One region of the Echinicola soli genome, then DNA from elsewhere that is predicted to be linked to it. Evidence: riboswitches for the same ligand, from Rfam matches in the RefSeq annotation. Region 1 holds a riboswitch; each other region holds the start of a gene.
What was found. A riboswitch is a leader RNA that binds a small molecule or an ion and turns the genes downstream of it on or off. The one in region 1 is predicted to bind thiamine pyrophosphate.
Positions count from the first base shown of each region.

Region 2: it holds a riboswitch for thiamine pyrophosphate, as region 1 does, so the genes downstream of both, thiM (hydroxyethylthiazole kinase) here and thiS (sulfur carrier protein ThiS) in region 1, are expected to answer to the same signal.
Region 3: it holds a riboswitch for thiamine pyrophosphate, as region 1 does, so the genes downstream of both, FKX85_RS06060 (TonB-dependent receptor) here and thiS (sulfur carrier protein ThiS) in region 1, are expected to answer to the same signal.

Region 1 covers NZ_CP041253.1:3,977,784-3,988,021, forward strand. The annotation lists gene thiC (phosphomethylpyrimidine synthase ThiC) at 1-379, opposite strand, end outside; gene FKX85_RS21480 (hypothetical protein) at 481-633, opposite strand; gene thiS (sulfur carrier protein ThiS) at 928-1,134, opposite strand; TPP riboswitch at 1,192-1,291, opposite strand; gene FKX85_RS15650 (3-oxoacyl-ACP synthase III family protein) at 2,148-3,230, opposite strand; gene FKX85_RS15655 (alkaline phosphatase family protein) at 3,888-5,153, opposite strand; gene FKX85_RS15660 (tetratricopeptide repeat protein) at 5,893-7,110, opposite strand; gene gyrA (DNA gyrase subunit A) at 7,121-9,649, opposite strand; gene FKX85_RS15670 (hypothetical protein) at 9,744-10,238, opposite strand, start outside.
Region 2 covers NZ_CP041253.1:226,712-236,949, reverse strand. The annotation lists gene FKX85_RS01075 (serine O-acetyltransferase) at 1-21, shown strand, start outside; gene cysM (cysteine synthase CysM) at 25-903, shown strand; gene FKX85_RS01065 (LLM class flavin-dependent oxidoreductase) at 1,015-2,040, shown strand; TPP riboswitch at 2,143-2,237, shown strand; gene thiM (hydroxyethylthiazole kinase) at 2,293-3,093, shown strand; gene thiE (thiamine phosphate synthase) at 3,086-3,724, shown strand; gene thiD (bifunctional hydroxymethylpyrimidine kinase/phosphomethylpyrimidine kinase) at 3,721-4,560, shown strand; gene tenA (thiaminase II) at 4,544-5,197, shown strand; gene FKX85_RS01040 (sulfite oxidase) at 5,836-7,089, shown strand; gene FKX85_RS01035 (hypothetical protein) at 7,091-7,555, shown strand; gene FKX85_RS01030 (fasciclin domain-containing protein) at 7,905-8,849, shown strand; gene FKX85_RS01025 (DUF922 domain-containing protein) at 9,012-10,031, shown strand; gene FKX85_RS01020 (hypothetical protein) at 10,046-10,238, opposite strand, start outside.
Region 3 covers NZ_CP041253.1:1,437,546-1,447,783, forward strand. The annotation lists gene FKX85_RS06035 (alpha/beta fold hydrolase) at 1-262, shown strand, start outside; gene FKX85_RS06040 (ArsR/SmtB family transcription factor) at 335-664, shown strand; gene FKX85_RS06045 (DUF6428 family protein) at 713-1,177, shown strand; gene FKX85_RS06050 (low molecular weight phosphatase family protein) at 1,196-1,825, shown strand; gene arsB (ACR3 family arsenite efflux transporter) at 1,822-2,865, shown strand; gene FKX85_RS06060 (TonB-dependent receptor) at 3,187-5,574, opposite strand; TPP riboswitch at 5,659-5,755, opposite strand; gene FKX85_RS06065 (hypothetical protein) at 6,714-6,950, opposite strand; gene FKX85_RS06070 (RNA polymerase sigma factor) at 6,925-7,527, opposite strand; gene uvrA (excinuclease ABC subunit UvrA) at 8,081-10,238, shown strand, end outside.

The DNA.
Region 1 (10,238 bases):
TCTTCACCAAGTCAAAACGTAACTTATCCAATGCCGGATTGGCCAACCTGCGCTGACCATATGCCGAAGTGAGCTGATCAAGTAACTCCACATCTCCGGTATTGGTGATCCACTCTTCCCGAAGTCGGGGAAGTCCTTTTTTAACATCTATTTCCAATGAAGGGTCAGTATAGGGACCACTGGTATCGTAAACGGTCACTGGTGGATTTTTCTCTACCGTCTCATGACGGTCAAGGTGTGAAACGGTATCGTGCAGCGCTATTTCCCGCATGGCTACCTTGATGGGGTGTAGTTTGCCTTTCACGTAAACTTTTTTGGAATTGGGAAAAGGATCCGTGGTAATGTAAGACTTAATGTTTTCTTGACTGAGTGTTTTCATCTTGCTGTTTTGAGGTTGTGTAAAGTTTAAATGTTGGAAGGTTAGATGAGGATTGGAAGATTTGAAAATTATAACGTGGAAAGATTTCCCTTCAACTGTGCTTAGGTGCCGGTACTTTCGACTTCATTCGCTACCCTACCAGTGACCATCAGCCCAATTCCCGAAGTCGGGCTGTCCTGGACACTGATATCCACATCAAGCGGACTTGGGGGATTACGATCTCGACCAGCGAGCAAATAGCGTAGGATGGTCAAAATTTGGCGTCACCGAAACAACGTGAATTTACAATCCACCTTATCACAAGTTCTGGATTGCAAATCCGAAACAGCTCAATAACTATAGACCTTAGTTCGACTATGAAAGCAGTATTAAACCGTCATTGCAAGCCTGCCTGGCGCAGACAGGCCTGCCTTTGGCTCCAGACAGGCCTGCCTTTGGCTGTAGACAGGCCTGCCTCTGGCTGTAGACAGGCTCGTAGTGATGATTTTTAAATTGAACTGAGGTTTATAGGGACTGACAGCTGATAACGTCTATCTTCGTATTTCCCCTCACCCGCCTTGTGTAGCTTTTATGATGAGGATTTGATCGTTTTCGGAGAGTTTGTAATGATCCCATTCAGATTTGGGGATTACCTGATCATTGACGGCCAAGGCCATGCCACGAGTCGGGTGGATTTCCTTTTTATGGAGCATTCCTGACAATGACAAATCCCCGTCTGTAAGCTCAAAGGGCTCATCGTTAAGGAGAAAATTCATAAGAACTTAATTTTTGTGAATAAATAAAAAAACTTCAGGAATGAAGATAATCGCTCGGAAGGACGCTTCACTTTTCCCTTCGCCCGCATTACCGGGATCAGGTTCAGAGGGTATGTCTCAGTCCCGATGGATCATCGGAACACCCCTAAAGTCTTGTACGTACTTGCAAAGGTAGAATGATAGCGGAATTTTAAAAGCTATTGGTGAATTTTATTTGGATTGAACAGTCATTCCAACTTATAATCTACCTGGAGGCAGGAAATAGAGGATAGCGGCACTATTTTCCTTATTAATTTTTACTGGCGTTCGACCAAATTTCAAATATGATCAAAAACTGTCTTTAAATAGAAATTTGAGGATTTTTATTCCAATCCCTAAAATGACCTTCAACACAGGGCAAACGCATTTACCAAGCATGAGCAAAATTAATGGATTTATGAATAATAGGCCTAATTGCCGATCCTCAAGGGTTGGACAGCTGAACATTGGTTGTGCATATTAGCCCTTGCTGCGGTTATAGGAATATATCAACTTACTGAAAAGGATCAGGCAAATTGTTTTTGGATCACTCCCCTGAAAGGGGTGTTTAATCCAGCCCAATGAAACGCATTGGGCCAATAGGTGATGATGGGACTACCTGCGGCCTGTAAGGCCAGCTAAAAATCTTCCCGTGCATATTGTTTGACTTGATGGAAGAACTGAGCTGGGCTTTCAGCCTTAATGGCTACAAGCGATTTTCTGATAATAGGACTCATTAACAAGGGATTAGATGGTATTTAACCATTCCTCGTCCAAGGATCGATCCTTGGACGAGGAAAACACGGCTAGATTTAGCAACCCCAAAGGGAATGATTTTTTTAAAATGCGTTCGCCTTGCCCCATCCCCTAAAGGGGATTTAGGGGTGAAAACAGTTGCTTTTTTTCCATTTAACGATCGTTTTCCAGGACGCCAGTAATTAATTTTCCGATATCGAATGTGTCAAAATCGCATCCAGTATGGTATAAATGGCAGATCAAGGAAACCGATATAAGATCGCATTGACATTCATGCCGGCCCCAACGGAAGCGAAGATCACATGGTCACCCGAATTGATATTGTGTCTTTCTATCTCTCCACGGAGCAGCATATCCAATAAAATCGGTATTGTTGCCACAGAATTGTTGCCCAGTTTACTGATGGTAATCGGCATGATCTTTCTCGGGTCTTCTTGCATGTCATAAAGTTTGAAGACCCGGTGGATAATGGCATCATCCATTTTGGCATTTGCCTGATGAATAAGGACTTTTTTTATATCCCTAATGTCCAAACCTGCCTTATCAATGGTGGCCTTGACCAAACCTGGAACTGTATTCAAGGCATATTCGTAAAGTTTACGCCCATTCATTTTCATGAACAAGGTATCATCTTTGTAATCTGTATTATAAGACAGGTCCATTCGTAACAGCATGGCTTCATTCAGGGTGTCTGTCCGGGTTTTATGGGTCAGTATCCCGACAGGGGTGTTACTTTCCTGGGACTGCAAGATAATGGCTCCTGCCCCATCGGAATAGATCATGCTATCTATATCATGTGGATCAGAAATCCTGCTAAGCGTTTCCGCACCGATCACTAGGATGTTTTTGGCATCACCGGATTTGATATAATAATCCCCTTGGATAAGCCCCTGCACCAAACCAGGACAGCCAAAGGGCAGGTCATAAGCGACGCAATCAGGGTTTTTGATTTGAAGCTTATATTTTACTCGGGAAGCCAGACTGGGAACCATGTCGGATTTTTGGTTGTCCTTAAGGACATCACCAAAATTATGCGCCACAATGATGTAGTCCAATGTTTCTTTATCCAATAAGGCTGATTTCAATGCTTCTTCTGCGGCAAAGAATGCCATATCAGAAGTAACATAATCATCCTCGATATATCTTCTTTCGGCTATTTCTGTTATTTCTTGGAATTTCCTGACAATCTCCTCATTGGATTTAGTGAGCTTTCCACCATCCTTATTATAAAATTGAGCATTTAGAAAATCCTTATTTTTAATCACTTTTGAGGGAACATACTTGCCAGTTCCCTTAATAACAGAATAATGCGGATCGGGCATATAATTTTTTTTTAAAGTGACTTTGATTGATAAACCTATTAATATAAAGGGGGAATTTACTAAAACCATTAATTGGAACAATACAAAAAGAGAATTTTCGGCCCAAAATGAAAAAACGTAATTAAGGATAACGGAAATACCGACATAGGTACAACAGATCCATCTGCCAAGCTAGAAGTTATTGGACACATTAAGGTAGCTGAAATTGCAGAAATCAATAGGGAATCTAATGGTTCTATATGGAATACTGTGGATAAATTATCCACGGGACTGTCCCACTTGTGCGGATAGATCAGGGGAATAGTTTTGTTCCTATGGCACAAAGCCCCTGGAGGCAACCTGATTTTACCAGGCTTAAATGCCTAGAGGCATCGGCCAGGACTCCCTTCTCACTATTTTAGCCGACAGAAGTGTCAGCAGGGATGCTCCGTTAGGTGTATTAGCTTGGTAACAGAAATTGGATACAGCATCCTAACAGTGCCGTAGGTACTGACCATGGGCAAGGAAAACATATATCATTATCGACTGCATCAGGAGCATGGGCACCCAAATTCATCCGTCCACGCGATGCTTCGATCTCCATAGCCCGCTAGCGCTCCGTTTACCTATAGTAAATCATATAGAATCTAATTTAGATTCTATTGCCTGGCATTATTTTTATTTCTGCTCGTACGGGTGGGAGGCCATTTTCTCCTCCAATAAAACAGGCTCTAAAACTTTCACCTGCCCATCAATATCTTTGGGAATCGGAAGCCCCAACAACCGACAGATTAGCGGATAAACATGAATGTTTTCAAAAGCTTTTATTTCATGACCGGACTTGACCCGGGGGCCATTGGCGTAGAAAATGGCATGCATGTCTTTTAGCGAAGGATGGAATCCATGCTCGCCAAAAGTATCGGTATCAAACATGGCTGCCCTGTTTTGATATTTTATGAATCCTGAAGTAGCCACTAAATAATACCCTGGGTCGGGAATAATCAGTAAATCCCCTACTCTTTCCGAATAATTGATATGCTTGCCGTAATAATTTTTGGATAGTGGATCGACCACCGAAAAATGATCTTCCAATTTTCGTAATTCTCTCCTAATTTCCCCCATATCCTTTGTATCTTTCAAGTGAAGGTGTGCCAGTGCCCCATCATTATAGTAATCAAGGGGAAATGGAGCCAGCAGCTTTTCCAGGTCTATCAACCGATCCTGTGTAATATTGGTCATCCCATGATCCGATACTATAATGATGTTAACAGGAAGACCTGACTTTTTTACTCCATCAAATAATATCCCCAGTTCTTCATCTAACTTGAATAGGGCCTCTTTAAGTTTTAGATCATTATTAGGACCATATTTATGCCCAGTATCATCCATGTCCGAAAAGTATAAAGTAATCATCCTGGGCCGCTCTTCATCCGGAAGCCGTAGCCACTCCAGCACTTGGTCAATTCGTGTAGTGTTGGGTATGGTACCATTATAATCATAATAATAACTGGGACGAATTCCCTGAATGGCTGCTTCAGAGCCTACAAAGAAGTAGCTTGCAGATTTCACTCCATGCTTCTCGGCTTGAACCCAAATGGGAGTTCCTCCATACCAACTTCCGTCCTGTACCACAGAACGGTCACTAATACGATACGTTTTACTTTTCTGTGAACTAAAAAAAGTATTATCCACCAATCCATGATTACCCGGTTTCATACCTGTCGCAATAGTATAATGGTTTGGAAAGGTTTTGGAGGGAAATGAAGGAATCATAGAAGTCGCTGCAGTGCCCGAGGAAATAAATGCTTCGATATGCGGAGGATGAAAACGCTCGGTATAATCGTGGCGATAGCCATCCAATGAAATTAGCATTACATATTGATCCTGGGCAAATCCCTGAAAAATGGTTGTGATCAAAAAGATGATGAATAAAAGCAATCTCATTTGGCTCAATTTATAAGTGACACACCAAAAATAAATCAATCAACACGATATTAGATCAATTACATGTTAAATTATACTGTCGTCCGACTAAATTTCAAATATGATCTAAAACTGTCTTTAAATAAAAATTTGAGGTTTTTTATTCCAATCCCTAAAATGCCCCCCATCCCCTAAAGGGGAGCTTTAGAAAGTCCCCTTTAGGGGATTTAGGGGTGGATTTCGACGAATTTCCTTCGAAAGCAAAATCTTTACTGGGACGCCAATGTTAAATTATGGCTCTATATGGAATACTGTGGGTAAATTATTCACGGGATTGTCCAACTTGTGCGGAAAGAGCAGGGAAATGGTTTTGTTCCTACGCCCCCCTGGAGGCATCCTGATCTTACCAAACTTAGATGCCCAGCGGTATTGGCCAGGACTCCCGCCTCACGGTTTTAGCCGACAGAAATGTCAGCAGTTATGCTCCGCTAGGTGCATTAGCTTGGTAACAGAAAGTGAATACAGTATCCTAATAGTGCCGCAGGCCTGCCTCGCCCTGGGCGGGTACTGACCACGGGAAAGAAAAGTATGTATGATTATCGACTGCATCAGGAACTTGCCAGACAAATCCATCTGTCAACCAGCTTCTTCGATCCCCATTGCCCGCTACCGCTCAACTTACCCAAAGAAATCATATAGAACAAAAAAAAGGCTGTCAATGCAAATTGGCAGCCTTTTCTTTCAAGAGAAACTTTCTGTATTAATTTCCACCTTCTATCCAATCAGGCCCGATCAGTTCTTGCAGTTTTTGATCGTATTCTGCAGCTTTGTCTTCATTTTTAAGACGCGTGTGGATAGAATGCAGGATTCTCAAAATTTCAGTGTTGTCAGGCTTGAGCTCTACAGCTTTCTCAAACAGAGGGATAGCATTTTCATAAAGGCTATCGGCCTCTGCAAGCATATCTTCAGATTTAGCTTCCCACTCATCATCAGGAAGGTTGTTTACTTCATTGATGATATCCCTTGCTTTATCAATGTAAACCGCTCCTGCATAATAGTTACCTTCGAAGAAGTCAGGATCAATTTCCACCGTTTTCAGGTATTCTTCCAGTGCCCCATCCATATCACCAGATTGCTCTTTTAGGTAACCGTATCTCAACCGGATAGGCGCATTGTTTGGATCTTGGTCAAGGGATTCTTTGATAGAAGCCATGGCCTCGTCCATTTTCTCAAGCTGGAGCAAAAGCTGGATTTCAAATTCAGATAGCCCTTTATCGTTAGGATATTCTTCACGTGCTTGTTTTACTAGACGGTAAGCTTCTTCTTGATCATCCTCTTGCTGGTTAGCAATTTGGATAAGGAAGTAATATGCGTTTAGTTTATTGTATTCAGGTACATCAAGCAACATGGTCAAATACTTCTTGGCTGCATCATAATCTTCCGCCATGTTTGCAGTATATCCAGCATTAAATACAATAGAAGTATCTTTAGGGTCAATATCAGCCGCAATAGCAAAGAACTTGGATGCCAATGCATTATCATCAGTCTCATATCTACTGATCGCTTTATTTACGGAAGCAGTTTTTAGTTTGAATATACCTTCTCCTTGTAGATTCTCTGGAAGACCAGCAACTACTTCTTTATAAATTTCTTTACCAATCTTACTGGTAGAATCATTGCCGTCCATGTCCAGTGATTTTCTGAAGGCATCAAGGGCATTTCTCCCCTTATCCACTGTAGTCTCAGTATTAGAGGAATCAGCTGCAAATTGAATAGTAAGGATTTTACCTTTGATTAAAAACGTTTCCGGATCAGCTCCAGTTTCTGCATCTTGTGTTGCCGCTTCTATGTCCGTAAGTGCTTCTGAAATATTACCCTTTCGTAGGTTTTTTTCAGCTGATTTTACAACCTTTTTTTGGCCAAAGGCTACTGTTGAAGCCACACCGACCAAAGCCAATGATAAAATTAATTTCTTCATTTTTGTCTAATTATTCCTCTTTTGGTTTTTCGCTATCGTTTGATTCGTCTTGATTTTCATCAGTAATATCCTGAATGTCCTCGATCTCCTCTTCCACTTGCTCTACTTTCGCAACGGAAGAAATTTCATCGTTTTCATTCAGTTTGATAAGGCGCACACCTTGTGTCGCGCGGCCCATGATTCGCAAACCAGCTACTGGGGTTCGGATGATTATTCCTGATTTGTTGATGATCATTAAGTCGTCTGAATCGATTACTGACTTAATGGCCACTAAGTTGCCGGTCTTTTCAGTGACGTTCATCGCCTTGACTCCTTTTCCGCCTCTATTGGTAATGCGGTATTCTTCTACTGCACTCCGCTTTCCATAACCTTTCTCCGAAACAACCAATAAAGTGGCTTCTTCCCTATTAACACAAACCATGCCAACAACTTCATCTTTAGCGTCACTTAAGGTGATGGCTTTCACCCCTGTAGCCGTCCTGCCCATTGGTCTAACTACTGATTCATGGAAGTGGATCGCCCTTCCGGATTTGGCAGCAATGATAATGTGGGAATCCCCATGGGTAAATTCCACATTTAACAGCTGATCATCTTCCCGGATATTAAGGGCAATGATCCCGTTAGAGCGTGGTCTTGAGTATTGCTCCAAGGTCGTCTTCTTGATCACCCCCTTTTTAGTGGTCATGACCAGGTAGTTATTTTGGATGTAATCCTCATCATTGAGATCAGCTACTTGGATAATGGAACGGATCTTATCATCACTTTCGATATTGATCAGGTTCTGAATAGGTCGACCTTTGGAAGTCTTGCTGCCTTCAGGAATCGCATAGGTTTTCAGCCAGAACAATTTCCCCTTGTCGGTAAAGATCAACAGATAATTATGTGTCAAAGCAGAAAACAGGTATTCGGTGTAGTCATCATCCTTAGTCTTTACTCCTCTGGATCCTACTCCTCCTCTACCCTGTGTACGGTATTCCTTCAGCGCAGTCCTTTTGACATAGCCTTGATGAGAAACGGTGATGATTACCTCTTCGTTTGGAATCATATCTTCGTAACTGAAGTCTTCAGCGTTATGCTCGATGGTCGTTCTTCTGTCATCGTTATAACGTTCCTTGATTTCAGCCAATTCTGATTTGATGATTTCCATCCTTCTTTCCTTCTTCTCAAGGATGTCTTTTAGGTCTTCTATAAGGATCATTAACTCCTCGTACTCTTTCAGGATCTTCTCACGCTCCATACCTGTCAGTCGCTGGAGACGCATATCCAGGATGGCACGGGCTTGAATTTCGGTCAATTCGAATTTCTCCATCAAGCTTGTACGTGCTGTTTCAGGATCCCTTGAATTTCTGATAAGGCTGATCACCTCGTCCAAATTATCCAGTGCAATCAAGTACCCCTGCAGGATATGAGCTCGCTTTTCTGCCTCTTTTAGCTCATACTCTGTCCTTCTGGTGACCACTTCATGACGGTGGTTCACATAGTGGACGATCAGTTCTTTTAGGTTAAGTGTATATGGACGTCCTTTTACCAGTGCCACATTATTGATGCTGAAGGAAGTCTGTAGTTGTGTCTGCTTATAAAGGTTATTCAGGACGACATTGGCAATGGCATCACGCTTGAGTTCGTAAACGACGCGCATTCCGCGACGATCGGACTCGTCTCGAATTGCCGAAATTCCTTCCAATTTTTTCTCTTGGATCAATTGGGCCGTTTTCTCAATCATATTGGCTTTATTGACCAAATAAGGAATTTCGTTGATGATGATCATCTCCCTGCCGGTGTCCTTGGTTTCGATGGTGGCTTTTCCGCGCATGACGACTCTTCCTCGTCCGGTTTCATAAGCGGATTTCACACCATTATAACCATAAATGATCCCGCCTGTTGGGAAATCTGGAGCAATGACGTGCTTCATCAATTCCTCCACAGTGATGTCATTGTTTTCAATATAGGCAATGGTACCATCTATGACTTCTCCCAGCTGATGAGGAGCCATATTGGTGGCCATACCCACGGCGATACCGGATGCTCCATTCAACAATAAAGCCGGAATTTTAGCAGGCAGTACCACTGGCTCTTTCAGTGAATCATCGAAGTTTAGCTGGAAGTCAACCGTCTCCTTATTAATATCAGTCAATAATTCCTCAGCGATTCTCTTTAGTCTCGCTTCGGTATAACGCATGGCAGCGGCATTATCACCGTCAATGGACCCGAAGTTTCCTTGTGGATCTACCAATGGATACCTTAAGGACCAGTCCTGGGCCATTCTTACCATGGTCTCGTACACGGCACTGTCACCATGCGGGTGATACTTACCGAGTACTTCCCCTACGATCCTTGCTGATTTTTTGTAGGGCTTGTTATGATGCACTCCCAGTTCCTGCATTCCAAAAAGAATTCTGCGGTGAACTGGCTTCATCCCATCTCTTACATCTGGAAGTGCTCTGGAAACAATGACCGACATCGAATAGTCGATGTAGGCACCACGCATTTCTTCCTCAATGTTAATCGGTATTATGTTCTCGTTTTCTCCTTCGGCCATATGTTGAATATCTCAATATAAGGTTGCAAGATAGTAAAAAGAATAAGGTTTTAAAATACTATTTTAGCTTTCAAAAGGGTTTTCTACTCGCTTTTTAATACCATTGCCCTACCTTTCGATTTTGCATGTGCCAGATGGAGCTTCCACGGTATCCTACCCCGTTGTGTAAGTGTTTCATTTTCACCCCACATCCGGGAATTTTGCACCTCTTGGTTCCAGGAAGGCGAAGGGCCACACCTAGATTTATGGTGAATAACTTTTGCTCAAGCATTTGGCTTTCTTCCAATCCCTCCAGCTGGTAATTAAACTTCCTGAATGATGCGTTTGGTTTTAGGAATATCTTGGTATATTCAGAGAATTCCCTCTCGATCCTCAAACCGATGGCATAATAAGGTTCTGTAGCGGTCAGGGCATCGTCATAACTCTCCTGGACTTTTATTGACCCATATTCCCCCTCTAAGGTAAACCTCCAAGGGTAGTTTTGTTCCATTCTTAGTTTCCGCTGTGCCTGCATATAGTGATTGTTACCACTGTACTTTCTGTATTTCCAATTGAGAAATGCCCTTCTTCTTTTGGCATCATACAGCAC
Region 2 (10,238 bases), 1.8 Mb from region 1:
GTTTTTAAAAATGATGCTTAGCACATGAAGTTATTTGAGTTGATCGGCAAGACGCCTCTTGTTGAGCTTGAACATATTCCCACCAATCCCAACGTCAAGATATACTGTAAGCTAGAGGGACAAAATCCCGGCGGCAGTGTGAAAGACCGTGCAGCCTATAGCATGATCAAAAGGGCCATGGACCGTGGAGATATCAAAAAAGGAGATAGGGTAGTAGAAGCCACCAGTGGTAATACAGGGATCGCCCTGGCGATGATTGCCAAGGTCCTTGGTGTGGAAATGACCTTGATCATGCCCGATAATTCAACCAGGGAAAGAGTGGTTTCGATGGAGGCGTATGGCGCGGAAGTAATCTTGACTCCCGCTGCCAAAACCATCGAATATTCCAGGACACTTGCCGAAGAGATGGCCGAAAAGGAAGGGTATTATATCCTGAACCAATTTGCCAATCCTGATAATTATCAGGCTCACTATGAGGGAACGGGTCCAGAGATCATGCGTGACACCAATGGTGGTATTACGCATTTTGTTTCTGCCATGGGGACTACGGGGACCATCATGGGAGTTTCCCGATACCTGAAAGAGCAAAATCCAGCGATTCAAATAGTCGGCACCCAACCTACCGATGGTTCTAGTATACCAGGGATCAGAAGATGGTCACCGGAGTTTTTGCCCAAAATATACGATGCCACACGGGTGGATCAGATCATCGATGTAAGTCAAGATGAGGCGACTGAAATGACGCGCCGAATGGCAAAAGAAGAAGGGATACTGGCTGGTATGAGCAGCGGTGGAGCCTTACATGCAGCTGTGAAGCTCGCAGAAACATTGGATGCTGGGGTGATCGTCTGCATTACCTGTGACCGTGGGGACCGTTATTTGAGCTCTGATTTGTTTGGGTGATTTTTTCAAGGCGAACATTCATAAATTTCACTAATTTACACTGATTATTGGCGTTAAGAGAACGATTTTGGAGTTAATCCAGTTGGTAAGAAGACGACAATATGATGTGAAATGAGAAATATCAAACCACTGGATGAAGTAGCTTTTTCCGTACTGGATTTGGCCATTATTAAAGAGCACCACGATGCCGGAGATGCCTTTGCTAGGAGCTTGGATCTTGCCAGACATGTGGAGAAATTGGGCTATAAGCGTTTTTGGCTGGCGGAACATCACAATATGGTCAGTGTAGGCAGTTCTGCCACGGCTGTTTTGATAGGGCATATCGCAGGAGGAACCGAAAATATTCGTGTAGGATCAGGAGGGATTATGCTGCCTAATCATGCTCCATTGATGGTGGCGGAGCAATTTGGGACATTGGCCTCACTTTATCCTGGGAGGATTGATCTTGGCTTGGGAAGAGCTCCTGGTACCGATCAGACGACTGCGAGGGCTTTAAGGCGGGATCGGTTGGAGACGGTGGAGGAGTTTCCCCGGGATCTGGAAGAGCTTCAGCTTTACCTTTCTGATGAAAACATCGATGGTAAGGTCCGGGCCATTCCAGGTGAAGGACTCGATATTCCAATCTACTTACTGGGAAGCAGCATGAGCAGTGCCGTGCTCGCAGCCAAGAATGGTTTGCCTTATGCCTTTGCCAGCCATTTTGCACCTGCACAATTCTTGGATGCCACTCGCTATTACCGGGAGAATTTCCAGCCTTCTGAATATTTGAAACATCCCTATGTGGTTTCCTGCGTCAATGTGATTGCTGCGGAAACCGATGAGAAAGCCCATAAAACAGCTACTTCCTTTTATCAAATGGCATTGGGAATTGTGAGAAGAAAATCCTATCCATTAAGGCCTCCGGTGGATACCATGGACGGCTTGTGGACAGAACCGGAAGCAGCTGCTATAAACCAGATGATGGCTTGTAGTTTTGTAGGGACAGCCGCAACAGTTCGGGAAAACTTGGAGCATTTTCAGGAAATTGCCCAGGTGGATGAAATCATGATCTGTTCTCATGTTTATGACCATGAAGAGCGATTAGAATCCTATGAGTTGGCTGCATCGTGCTTTAAGAAACCTGCGGATGCACTTTGATTTACGCTCTTGAGCAAAAGTGTTTTGACCAGGAGTTTTACAGCATGAATCTTCTTGGGAGTAACTTTGCTCCATGGGATTAAAATCGTAAATTCACCATTATACAAACTTTAGGGGTGTCCCTGCATGGGACTGAGATGAGACCCTTTGAACCTGACGCGGGTGATGCCGACGAAGGAAAAAGTTATCCTTTCTTGCAGGCTTTTGCCTGTATAGTTTGCAGGTTCCCTAAAGTTTTTTAAGCTAACGGATATGAAGGAATCTGTAATAAAAAATCTAAAAATACTGAGAGAGAAAGGGCCATTGGTGCAGAGTATCACCAATTATGTGGTCATGAACAATACTGCAAATGCCTTATTGGCCATCGGGGCATCCCCAATCATGGCTCATGCCAAATTGGAGATGGCTGATATGGTCAAGATCGTCAATGCACTGGTAGTAAATATTGGTACATTGGATGAGTTTTGGGTAGATAGCATGCTGCTCGCAGCCAAGGAAGCCAATGAACGGAATACACCCTGGGTATTGGATCCTGTCGGGGCTGGTGCTACGCCGTACCGGAATGAGACCTTGACCCGGCTATTGACCTTTAAGCCGACCATTATAAGAGGAAACGCCTCAGAAATCATGGCCTTGGCAAAGGCGAATGTGCAGACCAAAGGCGTGGACAGTACCCATTCTTCTGATGAGGCCTTGGCATATGGCAAGCAACTTTCCAAAGAAACATCGGCAGTAGTGTGCATTTCCGGGGCAGTAGATTATGTCATTGACGGCGATAAGTTGACCAAGATCAAGAATGGCCATGAACTGATGGGGAAAGTAACCGGGATGGGCTGTACAGCGACTGCTTTGGTAGCGGCCTTTGCGGGAATAGAACCTGATCCTTATCGGGCAACAGTGGCAGGAATGACCACGCTCGGCTTAGCTGGAGAGATTGCTGCACGCAAGGCCGAGGGACCCGGGACGCTCCAATTGTATTTGTATGATGCGCTCTATCATCTCAAGGAAAGTGAAGTGAAGCAATGGGCAAAGGTGGAAGAAAGTCATGACTGAGACTCCGTTCCCTTATAAACTGTATTTGGTAACCGACCAACAGGCTTGCCTTGGCAGGGATTTTTTTTGGGTGCTGGAGGAAGCATTGAAGGGCGGTGTGGATTTGGTCCAATTGCGGGAAAAAGAACTTTCAAAGGAAGCATTCTTAAATAAGGCTCACAAGGTGAAGTCCCTTTGCGATCGGTATAAAGTCCCCTTGGTAATCAATGATAGTTTAGAGGTAGCAAAAGAAGTAGCTGCTCACGGAGTACACATCGGGCAGTCTGACAGTAGTATGAAAGGCGCTAAAGCTTTTTTAGGCGAAGAATTTCCGGTTGGGCTATCACTTGAGCGAATGGATGAACTTACCGCTAAGGAGGCTGATTTGGGTTGGTATTACGGCGTGAGCCCTGTTTTTTCTACTCCCACTAAGCCTGATACCCGTTTTGAATGGGGGTTGGGAGGGCTAAGGGACCTCCGAAATGCTACTGCCAAACCGTTAGTGGCTATCGGCAATATTAATGCATTAAATGCTGCAGAAGTCATCCGTGCGGGAGCAGACTGTCTCGCGGTCGTGTCGGCCATTTGCAGTGCGGAAAGCCCTGCCAAAGCAGCGGAGAAATTCCGAAACGAAATAGAAAAAGTAAAATGAGCAATAAAATAAAGACGTATATCCCTGTGCTGACCATTGCAGGATCAGACAGTGGTGGTGGGGCAGGTATCCAGGCGGATCTAAAGACATTTTCTGCCTTAGGCTGTTTTGGTGCCAGTGTCATTACGGCCACGACAGCACAGAATACCTTAGGCGTGAAGAGTATCCATGATATCCCCGTGGAGCACATAAAGGAGCAGCTGGAAGCGGTGCTTTCAGACATCGAACCGAAGGCCATAAAGATAGGGATGATCAACCGACCAGAAGTGGTTCAGGTAATTGTGGAGGCACTAGCCCAATATCCCGGTATTCCCGTGGTCTTTGATCCTGTCATGGTGGCTACCAGTGGAGACCGTTTGATTAAGGAGGAAACGGTCGAATTATTGAAAAAAGAACTTTTCCCTATTTCGCATATCATCACGCCCAATATGGATGAAGCAGCAGTACTGATCGGCAAAGCAGTGGATTCACTATCTAAGATGGAAAAAGCAGCCAGCCAATTGTTGCCATACGGATCAACCTATGTGTTGGTCAAAGGAGGACATCTAAATGGAAATACGGTGGCAGACGTCCTTTGTGGTAATGAGCAAAAGCATGTCTTTGAAAGTGAAAAAATAAACACAGGAAATGTACATGGAACAGGCTGTACACTGTCATCTGCCATAGCTGTTTTTCTGGCAAGGGGAATGGATATTAAAAAAGCAGTGGAGTTGGCCAGAAGCTTCGTCTTTCAGGCGATTGACGCAGGGAAAACCATTAAGACAGGTCAGGGAAGTGGGCCTTTGAATCACTTCTACCAACCCCAAAAAATGATTATCCATGAGCTGGACCAATGAAGCATGGAAGGGAATCGCTCCCCTTTATGACAAGATCATCCATATGCCTTTTAATCAAGAGTTGCAGAAAGGTACACTGCCAAAGGAAACGTTTAAATTTTACATGGCGCAGGATGCGTTTTATTTGGGTGAATTTGGCAAGGCCCTTAGTACGATCAGTGGTCGTTTGACTGATCTGGACAAGGTGTTGGCATTTTCGGAATTTGCCGCTGGTGCCATTGTGGTAGAGCGGGCGCTACATGAGAGCTATTTCAAAGAGCTGGGACTCCCTGATGAGGTAGACCCTTCCCCTTCCTGCTTGCTCTACACCAATTATATCAGAAACCAGGCAAGCTTTGCCAATATAGAAAAGGCGGTAGCTGCTATTTTACCGTGTTTTTGGATCTATAAAGAAGTAGGTGATTACATCTACGCACAGCAAGATGGAAGTGAGAACCCCTACAAAAACTGGATTGATACCTATGCTGGGGAGGAATTTGCGACTTCCGTCGCCAAGGCACTCGAAATCACAGACCAGCTGGCAGAGAAAGCCAGTCCCACAGCACGAGAAGAGATGTTTGAGGCGTTTGAGATGGCGTCCAAACTGGAGTGGATGTTTTGGGACAGTGCCTATCGCTCAGAGAAATGGCCTGTTTAGGGGCAATGAAGGAATAGGGGCAAATTACTTTTAAGTAGTATAGATCTATATGTTAATTTAGTTAGGGTAATTTGATCCAGGCTTTGTCGAACATGATTGCTTCCAATACTTCTTTAGGCGTATTTCTAATCTTTGAAGCGAGCCTGTTTTAATGATGTTCATTTTTTGTGCCAACACATGAAATGGGGTTTCTGTCTTTTTAGCCGAACTGGATCGAACTGGTCTGTAGCGAATATTATAGGGCCAAGCAATATTTCTGGGGATGAGAGACTTACAGGTGGTTTTTGTAAGTGTATTTCTCTTTAATTTAGCAATAGGAATACGTGTTCCAGCATAAAAAAATCAGCGCAAATCTTATTAATCTGCACCATTTGCGTGCTATCGGAACCAACCCTAATCCCCCCCCCAACTTTTTCGCTTGACCCATATTATACAGTTTGTGGAAAAACTTAAAGATATTGACGGATGGCAAGTGGTTTACTGTTATTTTGGAAAGGGGGAGCGATAAAGATATGGAGGATCAATATAATTTCCTTCGGAAGAATTTGAAACTTTCTTATTTTTGAATGACCACGAAGGTGGAAAGGTTATAAGGCAAGAACCAATACCGTTTGTTTCAGCATAAACTAGCAATACCAATGGCCAAGGAAGATAAGCATACTCCTTCTGTGAGTAGCAGAAGGAAGTTTTTAAGGAATAGCACACTAGCGACTGTTGCTGCGGCAGTGGGGGCCAAGGTGGTTTTTGCATCATCCATGCCGGAGGGGTACGTGCCGGTAGTATTACAGGATGATGATCCATATACGCTTTTCAAGAAGGACAAAGAGCTTATCGTCCTTAATAATAAGCCTTGGAACATTGAATCACAACCACACCTGTTGGATGATAAGGTAACACCCGCCGATAAAATGTTCATAAGAAATAATGGGCTCATTCCAGAATCCATCGACGAAGGGAGTTGGGAACTCATATTTGATGGAGAAGCGGTGTCCTCCCCAAAAACCTATTCACTGGCAGAGCTAAAGCGTAGATTTCATCATTATACTTATCAGCTTACACTTGAGTGTGGAGGGAACGGCCGCAGTGAATTTTATCCGCCTGCCAGCGGCAACCAGTGGAAAACGGGAGCTGTTTCCTGTGCTTTCTGGACAGGCGTGAGGCTCAAGGATGTACTGGAAGATGTCGGGATTGGGGATAATGCAGTATATATTGGTTACCATTCTGCCGATACTCACCTGAGCGGTGATCCTGATAAAGAGCCGATCTCTCGAGGCGTTCCAATTGCCAAAGCACTACAAGAGGAAACGTTGTTGGCTTTTGAGATGAATGGTGAAGCTATCCCTATCGCGCATGGGTACCCGCTAAGGTTGGTGGCAGGAGGTTTTCCCGCATCGGCTTCTGGAAAGTGGCTGAATAGGATCTCGGTTAGGGATAAAGTACACGACGGGACCAAAATGGCAGCTCCCTCTTACCGTGTTCCTTGCAAGCCCGTTTCTCCGGGTGAGGAGGTACCCGACGAGGAGATGTGTATCATTGAATCCATGCCTGTAAAGTCCTTGATTACCTATCCTAAAAGTGGGGCCATGATAGATTTGGGAGATTCACTGGAAATAAGGGGACATGCTTGGGCAGGGGAGTTGGAGGTGAATGAGCTGCATGTTTCTATTGATTTTGGCGCGACGTGGCAGGCCTGCAAACTAGCCCCGCCAGTAAACCGATTGGCTTGGCAGCACTTCAGTGCACAGGTGGAATTCCCGCAAAAGGGATACTATGAGGTATGGGCGAGGGCCACCGATAGCAATGGGGTAAGTCAGCCCATGGTGGTTCCAGGTTGGAATCCGAAAGGGTATTTAAACAATGCATGTCACAGAATTGCCGTAAAAGTAGGTTAGGATGGATCAGGATATTATCAAGTCATTAAAGGGGCTTTTTACGATAGTGGTGGTTTTGGGCATAGTCGTAATGGTACTGTTGGGAGGGGTGCTACTGCTGCAGCAGCACCCTGATGTGTTGGTTAGTCCCAAGGAAGAGGATACCACAATCCCTCCACCGCTGGTGTCAGAAAATTTGGTCAAAGATGGTGTCCATGTGGCCACTGGTCTGGTGGCTGCTGAGGGATATGAAATGGTTATTGCCAATTGCACCAATTGTCATGCAGCCAATTTGATCACCCAAAACCGTGGAGACAAGGAACATTGGGAAAAGTTAATTGATTGGATGCAGGAAACCCAGGGGCTGTGGGATCTTGGGAAAAATGAGCAAGTCATTGTGGCATATCTTGCAGAGCATTATGCGCCTGTTCAGCGTGGCAGAAGAGCTAATCTTAGCGAGATCGAGTGGTACGAGTTGGTAGAATGATCAATTTTTTATTACTGTCGTCCGACTAAATTTCACATACGCCGAAAAAGTAGGTTTAAACGAAAAGAGAAAAGATATTTTCGATTTCCTAAAACTACCCCGTCCTCTGAAGGGTTGATCAGAAAGTCCCCTTTAGGGGATTTAGGGGTGGGTTTTAACGGATTTCCTTGCGAAAGCAAAATCTTCACCCGGATGCCAATGATTTTTTATCGCATCTTATGCTATGTTTAACGTGTGTAAATGGTGTTTTTCACTAATTTGTTTAATTTTTTATCATAAATATTAAACAAAAATACCTGCGAATGGTTAATCAGTTATAACAAAACATTAACTTAAATTCAACTGAACCATGAAAACCACAAAGACAAAGTTTCCCATCCTTTTGCTGCTTTTTTCAGCATGGATGTTTCTGATCGCATGTAACGATGATGATGATCCTGTGCCTATGGAGGAAGACGATATCGTGGATATCGTTACGTCTAGCAATGACTTTACAGTGCTGGAATCTGCAGTGGTGGAAGCAGATTTAGTCACCACACTGAAAGGAGATGGTCCATTTACCGTTTTTGCTCCTACCGATGCCGCTTTTACGGCGTTTTTGGATGATACTGGTATGGCTGCTGATGACTTATTGGGGAGTCCTGATTTGGCTGATATTTTGACCTATCATGTGCTTGCTGGCGAAGTAATGGCATCCGGTGTCGGTGCTGGGGAACTAGAAACAGTGAACGGAGCTAGTTTTTATGTGAGTGAGGATGTGGACGGGAATTTCTGGATCAATGGCTCGGCCATGGTGGTGGATACCGATATAGAGGCATCAAATGGCATTATCCATACATTGGATTACGTAATTATGCCACCTTCTCAGTCCATTGCTGAAATAGCTGTGGGAATGACTACTGCAGCTACTCCTGAATTTACACAGTTGGTAGGAGCCTTGCAGCGTGCCAGTCTGGTAGATGCGGTGAGTGGCGATGAAGGTGATCTTACGGTTTTTGCGCCGACAGATGCAGCCTTTCAGGCGCTCTATGATACCAATCCAAACTGGAATGATTACAATGATATTCCAATGGAAACCCTGACGGCAGTGCTTACTGCGCATGTGGTGCCGGCCAGGGCTTTTTCCCAGGATCTAAGAACGGGAACTTCACTTACACCGTTAAACACAGACGCATCACTAGCGATTGATCTTGGTGCGGGAACTGTGGGAGGTGCTGCGCTCAATACTGATATGCTAAATATCCATGCGACCAATGGTGTGGTTCATGTAATAGATGAGGTGATTTTGCCTTAATAGAGTACAATTCTATAAAGGAAGGGAACTGCCGTGGAGCTACGGCAGTTTTTTTATTATCTTTCACGAAAGGACCAGTTGTAATAAGGTATAATGAGGGTAACTAAAATATTTGCAAATGGCATTATGTCATTGCTTTTGCTTTGTGTTATAAATAAAGCAATGGCTCAGGATACGCCCATATACTTGGTCCTAAAGTCCAGCAAGCAGTCCATTCGGCCAGCCGAGTTTTTTATTAGTGGAGTTCAGGATATCAGGGTTGCCCAGTCAAGTATCGGTGAAATCTTTACTTCTTCCCAATCCCTGAGGAAGGAATCACTGGAAATTAAAGACGGGGTAGTGAAAAGTACGGAGGGCTTCATCGAAGGAATGCTTTACACTGATCGGTCAAAAAGACCTGTGGTGGTGCAAGTGCAAGAAATGAATGTAGCGGAGAAAAGCGCCACAGATGGTAAGATAAAAGGGCAAATAGGTTTATCCTTACGTTTTTTGTTGGATGGGGATAGTTTGGTTCATTTGCTCGATTATGATGGTGGAGCGCGCTATACCAGGTCCTTGGGGAGGTATGCGGTCATTGGAAGTGCCATGGAGCAGTCCCTGGGGAATGCGTTAAATTACTTCAATGAATGGATCAACCAGCAAGCACCGCGGAATATTAAACTGGCCCAAGGCCTCGATTTGGAGATTGTGGATTATCCGGCAGCCGAAAAAGGTGACACTGTTTTTTACCATCCGGATAGAAAACTGGATTGGGATGATTTTAAGGCCAGGCCGCATACGGGAAGTTCTTACGCTGCATCGATTTTTACCAGCTTTGCCTGGGAAGGCGATCCAAAGGTGGAAGATGGCAGGGTGAAACTTGAGTTGGTCGTGAAGGTTTTTATGCTTAAATCATCCTCATGGGCAAGGAGTTCCAGAAAGGATGCTTATGGAATCAATCATGAGCAACGCCATTTTGATATTACCAAAATCGTAGTGGAACGCTTTAAGGAAAAGGTACGGCAGTTGGAGCTTGGTCCTGAGGATTATGATGGCCGTATCGGCTACTTGTATATAGAGACATATCGGGAGATGAACAAAATGCAGGAAGCCTATGATGATGAAACTGATCACGGAAGAAATAAAGATGCCCAGCGAAAGTGGAATGAATACATCGATCAGGAACTGGCCAAATACCGATAATTTTAGAGAGCCAATTAGTTGCCGAAGAAGTTTTTAGAAGGTTTGATTTGATCTGGAGCCCAGATTTTAATATTGTCAAACTTACCGATATCATCAAAAGTCCCAAAGCCAATATGGCCAATATTGAAATGATTGTCAGTGGTTTCCATAATTGGAGTGGTCATATCGTCGAAGTACACCTTGATACTGTGGTCTTCCAGGTTCCTA
Region 3 (10,238 bases), 2.5 Mb from region 1:
CAAAACCACTTATGAGGGGTTGGTGTCCTTTACTAAGGCCATGCGGGACCGAAAAGACCGAATGGATATACTCCGTGGTTTTAGTGCAAAAAAGTTGATGATTGCGGGTGTGCTTGACGGTGCTGTCAAAATAGATTCCAGCAGAAAACATCAGGTTTATGTGGATTATTACCACGAACTCCCAAACGCAGGTCACATGGGGATGTTTGAGGAAGAAAAAGAAACCCTAAAAATGGTAAGGGAGTTTTTGGAGATTGGATAATCATTACATCATTCGCTAGCCTTGGATTTGGAATTTATTTATCGTAATATTGCGATGTAACAATAAATAAAAATGGGACTAGCTAAAACAGATATCTTTTCAGCAGAGCAAAATGGCATCGCTGCTTATGCCAAGGTATTCGGGCATCCAGCCAGGGTCGCCATTTTGCAGCACCTATTTAATATGAATGCCTGCGTATGTGGTGACCTGGTCTTGGAGATCGGATTGGCGCAGCCTACCATTTCCCAGCACCTAAAGGAACTCAAGCAACTTGGCTTGATCAAGGGAAACGTGGAAGGCACGAGTGTTTGCTATTGCATCGACAAGGAAAACTGGCTTAAAATGAAGGAAACCATGATGGCGTTTTTGGATCAGGATGTCGCTAGTTTGGATTGTTGTTAAAAAAAATTGCCTTCTTTTATCGTTATATCGCAATAAACAAATTAAGCTATGAAACTATCAGAAGTAAAATCAGTATTAAACAACTTGGAGAGAATTGGTTTTCAGCTTCCGGACGGGAGCTTGGTGCCAGGCCATTTTCACGTAACAGAAGTTGGAAAAGTGACCAAGCATTTTATTGATTGCGGGGGAACAATCCGTGATGAGGAGGTGGTGAACTTTCAGCTTTGGAATGCAGATGACTACGACCACCGGCTACATCCTGGAAAGCTGGTGCATATTATTGAACTTTCTGAGAAAACCCTTGGCCTCCCGGACGCAGAAATAGAGGTGGAATACCAAGGAGAAACCATTGGGAAGTTCGGACTGGACTTTGATGGCACAAATTTCCTTCTGACCACCAAGCAAACCGATTGCTTGGCCAAAGATCAATGCGGTATTCCTTCCCAAAAGCCCAAGGTCAGAATTTCTGGCGGACAGTCCAATACATGTACTCCAGGCGGAAACTGTTGCTAATGTCCTAAAATTATGATCATGAAAAAAACATTATTTCAAGACCTGGTATCCACCATTAATGAATTAGAGAGCGATAATATTGCGGAAGATCGCAAGTTAAGGCTTCAGCCATTGGTGGACTATATTCAGGGAAAGGTAGATAGAAATGAACCGATCTTACTGAACTTTATCTGCACCCATAATTCTCGAAGGAGTCATTTAGCGCAAGTATGGGCGCAGTGTATGGCTTATTTTTGGGGGATCGATCAGGTCAAAAGTTACTCTGGAGGTACGGAGGCTACTGCCTTATTCCCCAAAGTAGCCGAAACCCTATCCAATCAGGGATTTAAGGTAGTAATACTACAAGAAGAAGCAAATCCAGTTTACAGCATAAAATATGCTGGCAATACGCATCCAGTGATTGGTTTTTCCAAGAAGTGGGATGATGGGTTTAATCCAGGTTCAGGTTTTGCAGCAATCATGACTTGCTCCCAAGCCGATGAAGATTGTCCTTTTATTGCTGGCGCTGAGCAGCGAATCGCCATTACCTATGATGATCCCAAAGCCTTTGACGGCACACCGCAACAGTCAGAAAAATACTTGGAGAGAAGCCTTCAGATCGCTTCGGAAATGTACTATGTATTTTCGAAAATTAACAGCCCATCATGAAAGCAGGTAAAAAATTGAGTTTTCTGGACAAAAACCTCACTGTGTGGATATTTGTAGCTATGGCTGTGGGTGTCGGTCTTGGATACTACATCCCCGCGATACCTGCCAATGTGGAAGCGCTCAGTCATGGCAGCACGAATATCCCCATTGCTATTGGGCTGATCCTGATGATGTACCCACCACTGGCCAAAGTGAACTATTCATTACTGCCCAAAGTCTTCAAGAACACTAAAATTTTATCCGTATCGCTGTTGTTAAACTGGGTGATTGGTCCGGTGCTCATGTTTCTCCTGGCGATATTTTTTCTAAGGGATTATCCAGAATATATGGTCGGACTGATCCTGATTGGTTTGGCTCGCTGTATTGCCATGGTTTTGGTCTGGAATGACCTGGCAGAGGGAAGTAGCGAGTATGGTGCTGGATTGGTGGCACTGAACAGTATTTTCCAAGTCTTTTTTTATAGCTTTTATGCTTGGATATTTATTACAGTGCTCCCTCCGTATTTTGGCTTTGATGGTGTCTTGGTGGATATTTCCATTCAGACGATTGCTGAGAGCGTGGCCATTTATCTGGGGATTCCGTTCTTGATGGGAATATTGAGCAGGTACTTCCTGATCCGGGCCAAGGGAGAAGATTGGTACACCAACACATTTATTCCGGCTATTTCTCCCATGACACTAGTTGCCTTGCTATTTACGATCGTGGTCATGTTTTCGTTAAAAGGTGAACTGATCATGGAAATCCCGGCTGATGTGGTGATCATTGCTATTCCTTTGATGGTGTATTTTACTGTGATGTTTATCATCGGTTTCTTTGTCACCAAAGCGATGGGCGCCACCTATGACAAGACTGCTGCGGTGGCTTTTACCGCTGCAGGAAATAACTTTGAGTTGGCGATAGCTGTGGCCATAGCCGTTTTTGGCTTAAATTCAGGCCAGGCATTCGCAGGTGTCGTTGGTCCTTTGATAGAGGTGCCGGCCTTGATCCTGTTGGTACGAGTGGCTTTCTGGCTACGCAAAAAGTACTTCACGTTCACGTAAGAAAGTGATAGCACGCAGACGACGCAGCATTAGCAGATATTACACAGAAAATTATCAGTGATAATCTCTTTAATCAGCGTTCATCTGCGTGCCATTAAACCTTCTTAAACCTGGATTATGCATTAGTCTATTTATTACGACCTGAAACTACTTTAAAATCACACGCTTTGCTCTATTTTTCAACATCACCATAGCGGTGCTATGCTTCTGTCTCCAAACTAACTGATTTTCTTGCATTTTCAGGCCTTCCCGACATCCACCAGCCTGTCCCGAAGGATTTCGGGAGGACAGGCTACTACAATTCCTAATGTATAATCCAGGTTAAAACTTCACATTTACCCCTGCCATAAAATTGGTTCCGGCCATGGGGTAGTAGTAATTTTCGGTAACAAGCTCCCTATTTGTATCACCCGGAACAAAATAGCTAAAGGTGTACCCATTGGGTTCGTACATGACATCAAAGACATTGTTGACTTTTACACTAAATTCCAGTGCTCTCAGGAACCTTGGACGAAGGGTATAAGCAAATCGGATGTCATTGGTAAAGAAGGCATCCAGTTTACGGCCATCATTCTGGGTATTGTCCAGGTATTGGTCGTCCACGTACTTGGCCATCCAGCTGATCTCCATGTTTTTTATTGGATAAAAGTCCACCATGGCCGAACCCACGATATTTGGAGAAAAGGCAATGTCCGTATCTTCATAGGTAAATTCTTCCTGCTGGAATACTTCGGTGGAGTAATCATCGACGTATTCTGTAAAGGCATTGATCTTATTGCGACTGAAGGCAATGTTTCCTCCAAGGGTCCATTTTGGAGATAGCTTCACGGCTCCATCCAGTTCGATGCCGGCGCGGTAAGAATTGTCCACATTTTCCCGAATGTAAGCACCGACGTCGTTGATCTGTCCTGTCAGGATCAATTGGTCCTTATAGCCCATATAGTAGAAATTGGCATTATAGCTGAAGTTGCCTTTTTGGGCCCTGATGCCTGCTTCTATATTATGCAGCCGTTCGGGACGTGGAACTTCCGTAATAGGGTTGTCAGTAAAGTCACTTCTGACAGGCTCCCGATTGGCCACTGCAAAGGAGGCATACCAGGTTTCACCTTTTCCGCTTTCGTAGCTAATGCCGAATTTTGGATTGAAGAAATTGTAATGCTGTGCACCATCCACCACTCGCTGGTCGTCATTGACACCTTCAAAGCGGTAGTCAATCTGCCTAAACTGCAAGTCACCAAACAAGTAAAGGCGATTCGCGACTTCGTAGGTGGCCTTAGCATAGATGTTACGATCATCTTTCACCGCATTATTATCGTAATAGCGATCACGGATATCGGTGTTTCCAGCGACCCTGGCCCAGATGATCTCACCAAAATGGTCGCCATCATAGCGGTTGGCACCACCGCCCAGGATCAGGTCCCAGTGACCATCGTCAGACACGTAATTCACGGAGAATACACCACCGAAGAAGTCGTTGTCAAGCCATCTCCTGCGGATAATGTCAGTGCTCTCGATGGTCTCATCACCGATTACCACTGGGGCTAGGCCGTAGCTTGCAAAATCATCATCCTCGCGGTATTGTTCATAATACCCTCGACCATAGGTGTAATGCAAGGCAGCATGGGTTTTCCAGTTTTGGCCGTATTTTCCGGTATAGATAAACTGGTAATGGTCTTGCTGGTAATTATCGGTTTCGTTGTCGTAGCTGTAATAATTAAATGTCCGGTCCGTTTGCAATTTGTCTTCAGGTAGGCCATACCATGCTTGGTAGGTTTTTTCTTTGCCAGAAAATACGTTGACTTTAAAGACGTGGTCATCACCGTAATAACCACCCGAGAGGAAATAGGATTTGAGATCAGATGTAGCACGGTCCACATACCCGTCAGACTTAATCTGCGAAAGACGCGCATCTACGGCCCAGCGATCGTTCAGTAGCCCTGATCCAGCTTGTACGGTATATTTTTGTGAATTAAAAGAACCGAATGAGGTGGCTACCTCACCATATGCTTCTTCCTTCTTGGTATCCGTCTGGATATTCATGCTTGCACCAAATGTCGCGGCGCCATTGGTGGAGGTGCCGACTCCGCGTTGGATTTGGATATTCTCCACCGAACTGGCGAAGTCCGGCATGTTTACCCAAAAGACTCCATGGGATTCGGCGTCGTTCATAGGGATTCCATTTACCGTCACATTGATCCTTGTCTGGTCAGATCCTCTGATCCGAAGTCCTGTATATCCGATCCCTGCACCTGCATCTGAATTGGTGACCACAGATGGAGTATAATTCAGCAAAATAGGCATGTCCTGGCCCAGGTTGTTTTTGGCAAGGTCTTCCTTGGAGACCGACGTGAAGGTGGTAGGGGTGGTTTCTGAGGCCCTAGTGGCTGACACGATGAATTCCTCTGTAAGCAGGGAATTCTGTTTCAGGATGATTTTGAGTTCAGGAGACGGGACTTGCAATGCTTCCACATGTGACTCATAACCTACAAAGGACACCTTCAGCTGGTAATGGCCTTCGGGAACATTTTTAATGGCAAAGGCTCCATCGAAATCTACTGTACTGCCTCGGCCTGTACCTTCCAGAATTACATTGGCACCGATCAATGATTCCCCGGTAGTGGCATCTACGACCTTTCCGGTAACTTGGTTTTGTGCCATAGCACAAACTCCGACCAGCAGCATTGCTGCGGTCAAAAACATACGTTTCATTATTTAAATAGGTTAAGCTTGGTTAAACATCAGAGCCATCCAGGGGCGATTGCTCCACTTGTTGTTTACCCGATTGTTCCATATATCATGGAAATCGCATTTCCCTTCGCCGGCACTACCCGGATCAGGTAATATGGGTATGATCTCAGCCCGTGATTTTTGGGCACCCCTAATTCGATCTATTCTTGCAGCAAAGGTAGAAGGATTATTGGAGAATGAAAAAATGTTGTATAAATCACAATTTCTAATTCGTTGTCATCCCGACTTGAGGAGGGGGCTTAATTTTAAATAGGAGATTCCTTCCCGCTGTATCGGTGATCGGAATAGCCTGCCCTCCCTATATCCACCAGCCTGTCCCGAAGGATTTCGGGAGGACAGGCTGGTGGATATAGGGGACAAAGACATTGTTAGAATGGCGTAGCTAGTGGAATACGCAGCCGCTCATCTAAAAGCGATTTCCCTGGTATTCAATAGGCAGTTTGGGGATCAAGCGGAAAAGTTGGGGGGATTAGGGTTGGTTTCGATAGCACGCAGATGATGCAGATTAATAAGATTTACGCTGAATTTTTATAATAAACGCGATTTAAAATACCGTCCTTGCGAATGCAGAGCAACGGAGTGAAGCAATCTCGTTTTCTTAATACGGGATTGCCACGTCGCAAGCTCCTCGCGATGACGGATTTATACTGATTTTATAATCTACACATTCCTATTGCTACATTAAAGAGAAATATGCTTGCCAAAACCACTTGGAAATCTCTCATCTTCCAGAAATATTACTTGGTCCTCAAAATGTGCTAAAAAGGAGGCAAACGAAAAAGTTGAGGGCATGAATCCCTTTATTTTAAAAGGATTTCTTTTTTGTTTTTTTGCCACAAAGATTCTAAGACCCAAAGCTGTTTGTTTTCCATGAAATTTGGAATCCGCCTACAAAACACTTCGTGTCTTGGCGACTTCGTGGCGACATACCAAATGAATATAAATCTTCTCCCGCCCCAGAAATATTGATTGATCCCAGTTTGGTGGGCGGTGATCAGTTGAGTACTGCCAATTTAGAATTTTATGATCCTCAGTCCCGAAATAAAACAGCCCTTTCCGGCTTAAGCCGGAAAGGGCTGTTTTATTTCTATGGTGTGCGTTTAGACTTTTTCGAGTCCGGAAGACCTGGCTTTCTTAAGGATAGACTCTACGGTTTTTTCAGATGGTTCCATTACCACCTCATTGAGCCGGCCAAGCATATCCAGTGTATCCAAATATTCTTGCAATAAGCATTCATCTTTTTGCAAAATCTGCTCAAAGGCAATGCTTTCCATTTCGCTCATTTCCTGATAGACATATTGTATCAGTTGTTCACTTGGGGTAAAATATTTTGTCATAGGCAACATTTATTTGTTTCAACTTTTTCCGCATGTTGATAAGCGCATACCGCATTCTTCCAAGTGCCGTGTTGATGCTTACACCCGTCTGGTCGGCAATTTCCTGAAAACTCAAATCCATGTAATGCCGCATGATCAACACCTGCTTTTGGCTTTCAGGCAGTTCATCGATGAGGTCCCTTACCAGGGCATGAGTTTCGTCCTTGACCTTTTGGTCTTCGACATTGGAATCAGCAAATTTTAGTGTATTGAACAGATTCGAACCGTCTTCCATCATGATGAATGGATAACGCTTCATTTTTCTGAAATAGTCCACCGCTAAGTTGTGCGCAATCCGCATCAACCAAGGCTGAAATTTTCCTTCTTCGTTATATCGGTCAGAGTTAAGGGTTTGAATTACTTTCACAAACACGTCTTGCAGTAAATCCTCTGCTAAACCCTGATCTTTTACTATCATATAAATCGTCGTGAACACACGGGATTTATATTTATCTACCAACACTTCGAAAGCAGCTTCACTCCCATTTCTGTACTGAGCGATCAATTCGCTGTCTTTCGGTCTTAACCTTTTACTCATAAATTCTGACGTTTAAATAACGTAGAAGTCTACTTCATATTGCGGGATTTGGGGTTGAAACAAATTCTGTCAAAGTCAAATGTATATATTTGAAATACACAATGCAATGAAATAACTGATTTTTTTGTTTAAATTATACGTAACATTAGCCTGTGATCAAAATATAAATTCGATTATTTCCTGTATACCAAATTATAAATTGATTATATTTTTGACAAAAATAATCCTCATATAGGTCAATTTTTGTACCAATATATCAGAACCATAGAGTATACATGGAGGTTTAATAAAAAATCTTTTTAAAGTAATAAAATTTAATATATTTCGTAATAAGCGGGTCACGCTTATTGTGGAACTGTCTGTGTTTCTGTGGAAATTTTCAACAATCTAGATTTAATGTTACATGTATCAATTGTTTATAACAAAGATTTATCCAAAAAGGAGTAGTTGAAGGCCCGTTTGATGAAGGATTGAGCCATGAGGGAACTTTTCTAGTGAATTCAGCTTTAAACAAATTACCAATTCACAGGTTGACTTGGTATCTTTGTAAGCTATGAATGAGACAACTGCCTTGAATCCATCATCGATAGAGAATTTAGACCCTAAATCATATATCATCATCAAAAACGCCCGGGTAAACAACCTGAAAAACCTGAGTGTGGCCATTCCCAGAAATAAACTGGTGGTCGTAACAGGACTGTCAGGTTCCGGAAAGTCCAGTTTGGCCTTTGATACCTTGTTTGCTGAGGGCCAGCGGATGTATGTGGAGAGCCTGAGTTCCTATGCCCGTCAATTTTTGGGGAGAATGGAAAAGCCGGATGTAGAATACATCAAGGGCGTTTCTCCGGCCATTGCCATTCAGCAAAAGGTAACCACCAAAAATCCCAGGTCTACAGTAGGCACCACCACAGAGATCTATGATTATCTCAAGCTCCTGTTTAGCAGAATCGGCCATACGATATCCCCCATCAGTGGGGAAGAAGTAAAGCACCATACCGTTACGGATGTGGTGGATTTTATCCATAGCTTCGAAGAGGGCAAAAAAGTAATGATCAGCTGTCCTTTACAGACCAATGCCTCCCGAAGCATGGAAAAAGAACTGGAAATTCTATTACAAAAAGGATTTACACGGATTATTATTGATGGAGAGGTGTATTATGTGGAGGAGCTGCTGGAGGAAAAAAGTATTCCTGAAGGTGACATAGAAATCCTGATCGATAGGGCTGTAGTCAGGAAAGAAGACGAAGACAATCATTTCCGTATAGCAGATAGTGTGCAGACGGCTTTCTTTGAGGGACACGGCGATTGTTTTGTGGTAGTTCCTGGAAAAGAATCGAGAAAATTCAGTGACCGTTTTGAGCTGGATGGAATTTCTTTCGAGCTTCCATCAGTCAATTTCTTTAGCTTTAACAATCCCTACGGCGCCTGTAGGACCTGTGAGGGTTTTGGTTCGGTGCTGGGCATCGATCCGGATTTGGTGGTTCCTGATAAGTCCCTTTCCGTTTATGAAGGTGCCATCGCCCCTTGGCGGGGAGAGACCACCAAAAAATGGGCTACTCCACTGATCAAAAACGGCATTCACTTTGATTTTCCCATTCATAGACCTTATGAAGAGCTCGATGAGGAGCACAAAGAACTGATCTGGAAAGGCAATAGTCATTTCAAAGGGCTCGATGCATTTTTTGAGCATTTGCAGAGTAAGACCCACAAAATCCAGTATAGGGTGATGCTATCACGCTTCCGTGGGAGAACTACATGCCCTGACTGTAAGGGGACCAGGCTCCGAAAAGATGCTGCCTATGTCAAAGTCGACGGCCATTCCATCACCGACATTGTGCTGATGCCGATCGACAGGGCACTGGAATTTTTCCAAACTATCCAACTTACTGAAGGAGAGAAAAAAACGGCCAATCGACTTCTCAAGGAAATCTTAAACCGACTGGAGTATATCGATAAAGTTGGTCTGGGCTATTTGACGCTAAATCGCCTTACCTCCAGCCTCTCGGGCGGGGAATATCAGCGGATCAAGCTGGCCACTTCACTGGGAAGTGCTTTGGTAGGATCAATGTATATACTGGATGAGCCGAGCATTGGCCTGCATCCCAGGGATACCGATCGGCTGATATCGGTGCTCAAATCCCTTCGGGACATGGGCAATACGGTAATTGTGGTAGAGCATGAGGAAAAAATCATGAAGGCTGCCGATGAAATTGTGGACATTGGGCCGGATGCTGGCGTCAATGGCGGGGAACTGGTTTTTCAAGGTGATTTGGAAAACCTTATTGCCCATGGAGAAACCTACACCGCAAAATACCTGAAGGGAGTAGAAAAAATAGATATCAAGCAGGGAAACAGAAAGTGGAAGGATAAAATCCTGATCAATGGAGCTCGTGAAAACAACCTTAAAAACATCAATGTTCAGGTTCCGCTACATGCCCTTACAGTGATCACTGGGGTCAGTGGCTCTGGCAAGTCTACTTTGATCAAGAAAGTATTGTACCCAGCATTGGGCAAAATGCTGGGCACGGTAATCGATGAGACGGGAAAATTTGATAAGTTGGGCGGAGACTATAAATCCATTAGCCAAGTGGAATTTGTGGACCAAAACCCAATCGGAAAGTCTTCCCGGTCCAATCCCGTAACGTATGTGAAAGCCTATGATGCTATTAGAAGCTTATTTGCTGATCAGCCAGTGGCCAAACAGCGGGGCT